One region of the Colwellia sp. BRX10-1 genome, then DNA from elsewhere that is predicted to be linked to it. Evidence: predicted binding sites of a transcription regulator. Region 1 holds the regulator's gene; each other region holds the start of a gene.
What was found. Region 1 encodes MetJ, which represses methionine synthesis genes. Its sites were predicted from a motif close to TAGACGTCTAGACGTCTA; they were not measured.
Positions count from the first base shown of each region.

Region 2: a site for MetJ is predicted at 1,536-1,553, ahead of metA (homoserine O-succinyltransferase). Genes of this name have one in related genera too.
Region 3: a site for MetJ is predicted at 1,157-1,174, ahead of msrA (peptide-methionine (S)-S-oxide reductase MsrA). Genes of this name have one in related genera too.

Region 1 is NZ_JACGWC010000003.1:236,995-239,273, reverse strand. It holds gene metB (cystathionine gamma-synthase) at 1-853, opposite strand, end outside; gene metJ (met regulon transcriptional regulator MetJ) at 1,037-1,366, shown strand; gene H4J75_RS04900 (hypothetical protein) at 1,389-1,742, opposite strand; gene H4J75_RS04895 (malic enzyme-like NAD(P)-binding protein) at 1,989-2,279, opposite strand, start outside.
Region 2 is NZ_JACGWC010000026.1:15,697-17,975, reverse strand. It holds gene metH (methionine synthase) at 1-344, opposite strand, end outside; gene metA (homoserine O-succinyltransferase) at 404-1,351, opposite strand; gene recA (recombinase RecA) at 1,807-2,279, opposite strand, start outside.
Region 3 is NZ_JACGWC010000001.1:393,609-395,887, forward strand. It holds gene H4J75_RS01740 (HAMP domain-containing sensor histidine kinase) at 1-1,055, opposite strand, end outside; gene msrA (peptide-methionine (S)-S-oxide reductase MsrA) at 1,219-1,764, shown strand; gene H4J75_RS01750 (tetratricopeptide repeat protein) at 1,864-2,279, opposite strand, start outside.

The DNA of each region.
Region 1 (2,279 bases):
CCGGGTGATTTTTTAAACCAGGAAAGTATACCGCGTTAATTGCTCGATGATTTTCTAAGTATTTTGCAACAGCATTAGCATTTTCTTGATGCTGTTTCATGCGCAGTGGTAAGGTTTTTAAGCCACGTAATGCCAGATAGCTGTCGAAAGGTGAGCCAGTAATACCAATACAATTTGCCCACCACGCTAGCTCTTCACCCAGTTCTTTTTCTTTTGTTACTAACACCCCACCCACAACATCACTATGACCATTAATATATTTAGTTGTCGAGTGAAAAACAATATCAGCACCTAATAATAGCGGTTGCTGTAACAAGGGAGAAAGAAACGTATTATCTACTGCCACTAAAGCACCAACAGCATGACTGGCTTGAGTAACCTTTTTTATATCAACCAGCCGTAATAATGGGTTACTGGGTGACTCAATCAAAACTAATCTTGGCTTTTGTTCAAGCGCTTGCGCTAACGCTTGATCATCGTTTTGATCAACAACAAGCACATTAAATAAGCCACGTTTTGCTAGGTGGGTAAACAAGCGATAACTTCCACCATAGCAATCATGTGGAATAACAACCGTATCTTTTGTTGTCAGTAACTGACAAATTAAGTGCACCGCTGACATTCCTGTGCTGGTAACAATGCCTACAGCCCCCTGCTCTAAATCAGCGATAGCTTGTGCAAACGTGCTTCGAGTGGGGTTGCCTGTTCTGGAATAATCAAATTGGCGCTTATTGTTGAAGCCTTTTAAAGCATAAGTACTCGATAAATGAATGGCAGGAACAACCGCACCGTGATGTTCATCACTATTAATGCCGGCTCTAACAGCTAATGTTGCTGGTTTTTTGCTTGTCATTTTTTGCTCCAATCGGGCAGTAAAATCAAATAGATGTTTGGACGTCTATAACTCTAAACGCTTTACTTTTGTCGGTCAAGAACTTTAGACTTCTAAACTTCTACACATTCGTTATTGACTCAACGCCAACAACCAGTAAAATCTAACTTATAAAAAGTAATTTAGCTAAACAAAGGTAATTAAATGGCAAAGTGGAATGGCGATTATATAAAACCATACGCCGAACATGGTAAAAAAAGTGAGCAAGTTAAAAAAATCACGGTCTCAATCCCGTTGCGGGTACTGAAAGTGTTAACGGATGAACGTACTCGTCGGCAAGTTAACAACTTACGCCATGCAACTAACAGCGAATTGTTATGTGAAGCTTTTCTGCATGCTTTTACCGGACAGCCTCTTCCTGATGATGGCGATTTAACAAAAGACAATACAGAGATGCTACCTAAAAGTGTGCGCGAAGCGTTAATAGCAAAAGGTATTACCGACTTCAGTCAATTTGAAATTGAAGACGAGTAGCTTAGGGTTTTAATACACTTCCTTAAAAAGACGCTCTGGCGTCTTTTTTTATGCCCATACGGTAAGCATCTACAATAGCCAGTAACCAACAAGTTAATAGTGTATAGGTTAATGTACTCATTAAGATAGGGTCAACAATAATGGGATTTTTTGACATCTCAGCGATCAGTGCTTGGCTATTGAGCGCAACGTCACCTGATTTAACTTTATTAATAAGTGGCTGATATTGCCTCATCACTTCTTCAATATACAAATATACCGTCACAGAAAAACTTAAAATAAATAACGTAGCCCGTCGATAAGCGTGACACATTAGTTGGCCAATACCCGGGTAAACAAGTGCTGAGAGTAAAACGGCTTTCGTTGAAGTTTTCATTGTTATTCGTCCTACTCAATATTGTCATGCTTTGCCATCGGTGACATTGGCTAAATAGATGCTGTTACTAATGATTTATCTGGAACATAAATGACGTAGAAGAGGTAACTGCTCCTGCGTTAACCTACTTCTTAATTCCTACTTTCTGCGTCCATCTAGTCACTGCACCGTGACCTACTATTTGTCATAAATAAAAAAAGGAGAGTCGAGCTCTCCTTTTACAGCGTTATTAATAAATACTACTGATTATTCCATATAGTTTTCAGGTAATTCTAGGGCTGCCACTCCAGACTCAACCGCCGCTTTAGCAACGGCAAGCGCTACTCGACCACACAAACGTGGATCCATCGGCTTAGGAATAATATACTCCTTACCAAAGGTCAAACTTTTCTCACCACTAGCATCTAACACTTCTTGCGAAACAGGTTCCTTTGCTAATTCACGAATTGCATGAACAGCGGCAATTTTCATCTCATCGTTAATCGTTCTAGCGCGAACATCTAAAGCGCCACGAAAAATAAAAGGAAAACATAACAC
Region 2 (2,279 bases), on a different contig from region 1:
GCACGGGCTATTTGTGCCGCCGCTAAATTGATTGCCGCACTGTACGACTGCATATCGTAATCTGCCATCGCAATCGTCGTGGCATTAAAAGTATTAGTTTCAAGAATATCAGCACCCGCTTCAAGGTATTCATAGTGAATAGCTTTAATTACCTCGGGCTGTGTAAGCACTAACATATCATTATTGCCTTTGACATCAAGATGCCAATCAGCAAATTTTTCACCTCGATAATCTTGTTCTTCAAATTTATAGGCTTGGATCATCGTCCCCATAGCACCATCTAAAATAAGAATTCTTTTTTGTATTTGTTGCTCAAGACGACTAAATGATGCTGATTTTTTCATACGATTTCTCTACTTTTACTTTCAAACTTAATTTAATGACTAGATATATCCGACACTGTTTATATTTCTGCGTCTGGGTGTATTGCTTTAATATTTGTTGCATCTAGCTTGTACGGTGTGATCTGATAAACATAATAGTTTAACCAATTAGTAAATAATAAACTGGCATGACTACGCCATGAACTGTGTGGCACTTTTGTTATGTCATCATCAATATAATAATTATTGGGCATAACTGCATTAACATCAGCCTTAAGATCACGTTGAAACTCTTCATCTAGCGTGGTTGAGTCATATTCTGGATGTCCGGTTAAATAGACTTGTTGTTTATTTTTGCTCGCGACCACATAAACGCCTGCTTGTGGAGATTCAGCAATAATCTTTAATTCAGGAATTGACAGGTAATCAGACTTATCAATATATCCAAATCGTGAGTGTGGGACATTAAAAAATTCTTCAAAGCCGCGGGTAAGCTGTTCTTTTTGGTCGATGGGGCTATGCTGAAAAACACCAGATAATTTTTCTTTTCTTAAATGTCGTCGCAATCCATAGTGATGATATAGAGCGGCATGAGCAGCCCAACAAGAAAACATTGTTGAGGTGACATTTTCTTCAGCCCAATCAAATATTTCACAAATTTTATCCCAGAAGGTTACTTTCTCGTATTCCATTAACGCCAATGGTGCACCGGTTATAATTAAGCCATCGTATTGAGTATTTTTAATGTCATCAAAGAGACGGTAAAAATTATCTAAGTGCTCTTTCGGCGTATGTTTGGATTCATTGGCGTGAATACGTACAAAATCGACATTTATTTGTAAAGGTGTATTAGACAATACCCGTAATATTTGAACTTCTGTTTCAATTTTATTAGGCATTAGATTGAGAATAGCGACTTTCATTGGGCGAATTTCTTGACTTGCCGCTCTACGCTCAGACATTACAAAAATATTTTCTTCACCTAAAATAGACAAAGCAGGTAATAAATCTGGAATTTTAATGGGCATAGCGTTTACCTAATCAAATAATGTCAAACAAGCATGAACACTTCGTTCTCTACTTTCATTTATTAACTTATATTATGGCTACCAATCAACATACAGGTTTCGACTAACTCAAGCACTACGAATGATAACGGATATATAAATATTATCATTTTATGGTACGTGTATTTTTAGCTATGTCAACATCTAAACGTATAGACGTCTATAATGTTTTTTACGTTAATATTATTTGTCATCTATAACCCTAGCGAGTAAATATTGGTGGAACTAACCTAATAGAGTGCTACGTAGAAAAACGGGGAGGTATTCGGGCAGTAAAGATGCTTAGGTAAAACACTATATCAGCCTATTAAAGAACGATGGCATAAGAGAGCAAAGTCATTAATTAGATATAAAAAAGCCACTGTAAATACAGTGGCTTAATAATTGTTTAAACTTTTATGTTTAATGTGTAATGTTTATTCTACAGCTTCTTCTTCTTTAGCTGGTTTTTCACTTGCTCTTACACTTTTAATTAACAGTAAGTCGCGTAAACGCTTATCAAGTTCTTTTGCCATTTCAGGTTTTTCTGCTAAAGATTTAGCCGCATTTGCTTTACCTTGGCCAATACGATCGCCATTGTAGCTATACCAAGAACCGGCTTTTTCAACCATGTTATGCAAAACGCCTAAATCAATTAATTCACCTAAGCTGTTAATACCTTCGCCATATAAAATCTGAAATTCTGCTTGTTTAAAAGGAGGCGCTATTTTGTTTTTAACCACTTTTACGCGAGTTTCGTTACCAATAATTTCGTCGCCTGCTTTTACAGCACCGATACGTCGAATATCTAAACGAACAGAAGCATAAAACTTAAGTGCATTACCACCCGTTGTGGTTTCAGGAGAACCAAACATTACACCAATTTTCATACGAATTTGGTTAATGAAAA
Region 3 (2,279 bases), on a different contig from region 1:
CCAAAATCACGAATACTGAGTTGCCAATTTTTTTCATCAAACAAGCTAGATAACTCAATTTTATCACTACCGCTGGCTTTAGTGGCTCGAATCGCATTATTAACTAAATTTAAAATCGCTGGCAATAATGAAGCATCAGCCAATACTTTAGCGTTTTCACTGAGTATTGATTGGTGCGCCTCAGACAAAAAGTTCACCCTAACATCAGGATAATTTAAGTTAATATGATCACGCATTTCTTGCACAATATCAGCACAAAGTACCTCTTTTGACTTTTGCTCTTTAATCTCAAAAACCATTTTACGAAACTCAGCTAAACTTCTGCTACAACGTAATAACTGTCCTTGTAGGTCAACAATCGCTGGGTGCTCAGGTAGCTCTTCACTGAGTTCATCGACAAGCAGCTGTACAGTTGCTATAGGAGTAGCGAGCTGATGAGTTATTTGCGCAGAAGCGACCCCTAATGACATAATTTTTTCTTGCTTTAATTGCTCTTCCCGAAAAGCAGCTATTGCCTGTTCTTTTTGAGAAATTCTTCGTGCCATTTGGCCAACAACGGTTGCAACAACAATGCTAGAAAAGAGAAAATTGATCCACATACCAATAAAGTGGCTTTGCATATTGCCATGCATTACTGACATGGGTAATAACCACAATAAAACACTGTATGAAGCAATCGCTAATAGTGCGACACTTCCAAGTAATAACGGTGTTAACGTCACAGCAGCAATAGCAATAGGAATAAGTAATAACGAGACAAAAGCATTAGTTGCTCCGCCGCTAAAATACAAAATAAGTGAGAGAAATAAGATATCAGCGCAAATCTGCCCAAGTAAGGCGAGCTTATCGGCTTCTTTCCCAGATTTATAATATAAATAGCTGACTAACGTAAATAAAGCTTCAATTGAAATAACAATAATGAGCGGTAACCAAGGCAGCTGATAGTTTAAAACGCCATTAACAAAAAGTATTAATATCAGCTGAATAATAATTGCCGCACTGCGCAATAAAAGAACGGTGCGAACTTGGTTAAACTTTCTAAAAAATAAAGACATAATATTTTTATATTGGTTAATCGTATTTGTTGATGTTACGCTAATTTTTATAATTTTAACTGATCAAAAACAGTTTATTTTAAATTTCAGATAAAAACATATAGACATCTAAACGTCTATTGTTATACAGTTATTTTAATCAAATTTATTAAGGTTTATTTTAATGTCATCACATGAAGAAAAAATCACCCTGGCAGGCGGTTGCTTTTGGTGTATCGAAGGTGCATACAACCAATTAATCGGCATTAAATCTGCCGTATCAGGTTATATGGGCGGTAGCGCAGCGCTAGCAACTTATGAAGACGTTTGCTCGGGTCAAACCGGCCATGCAGAAGTCGTGCAGTTAACTTTTGATAGCGCAGCGATCACTTCTCGTGAAATATTAGAAGTGTTTTTCACGCTACACGATGCCAGCCAATTAAATCGTCAAGGTAACGATATAGGAACCCAGTATCGCTCAGGGATTTTTTATCACAACAAAGAACAACAACAAATTGCTGAAGATATTATTAAAGAAGTCGACGCCAGCAATATGTATAGCTCAGCGGTTGTGACCGAAGTAACTCAAGCGTCAGAGTTCTTTTCTGGTGAAGATGTTCATCAAGACTATTTCAATAATAATCCTGGTAATCCTTACTGTCAGGCGATTGTTTCGCCTAAGCTCGCAAAGTTTAGAAAAACGTTCGTGGGTAAATTAAAACCATCATAGACTTAAAGCCATATTGTCAGCTTGAGAGTAAAACCTCACCTTTCACAAAGTGCGTAACACTGAAATAATCAGTGTCACGCATCTACTGCCAGTACTGATTTAATACATTAAGGTATACAGTTTTCTGCGAAATTTATTGGCTAATGGATCCCCATCAGGTAAAGCCTTTAACACATCAAGATAAAGATCTTTGCTGGCAGCATCACTACTGTCTTTTTGCATTAAACGAAACAGTAACGTCAACGCTTCTTCATGTCGATTGACTTGGCTGTATTGCGCAACAAGTTGATGTTGTAAAGCAATGTTGTCAACGTCGTCCACTAACTGTGCTTCTAGTGCTTTAATTTCTGGTGAGTCGGCGGCTTGACTGGCAAGCTCAAGTTTAGCGATAAGCGCTTGATAGTGACTGTCTTGGTCAACCATTAAAATAGTGGTTAATAAAGATTCGGCTTCGCTTATTTTACCCGTTTGTAAATAAACATCTGCCATCATTAATTTAATGTCGGCACGTTCAC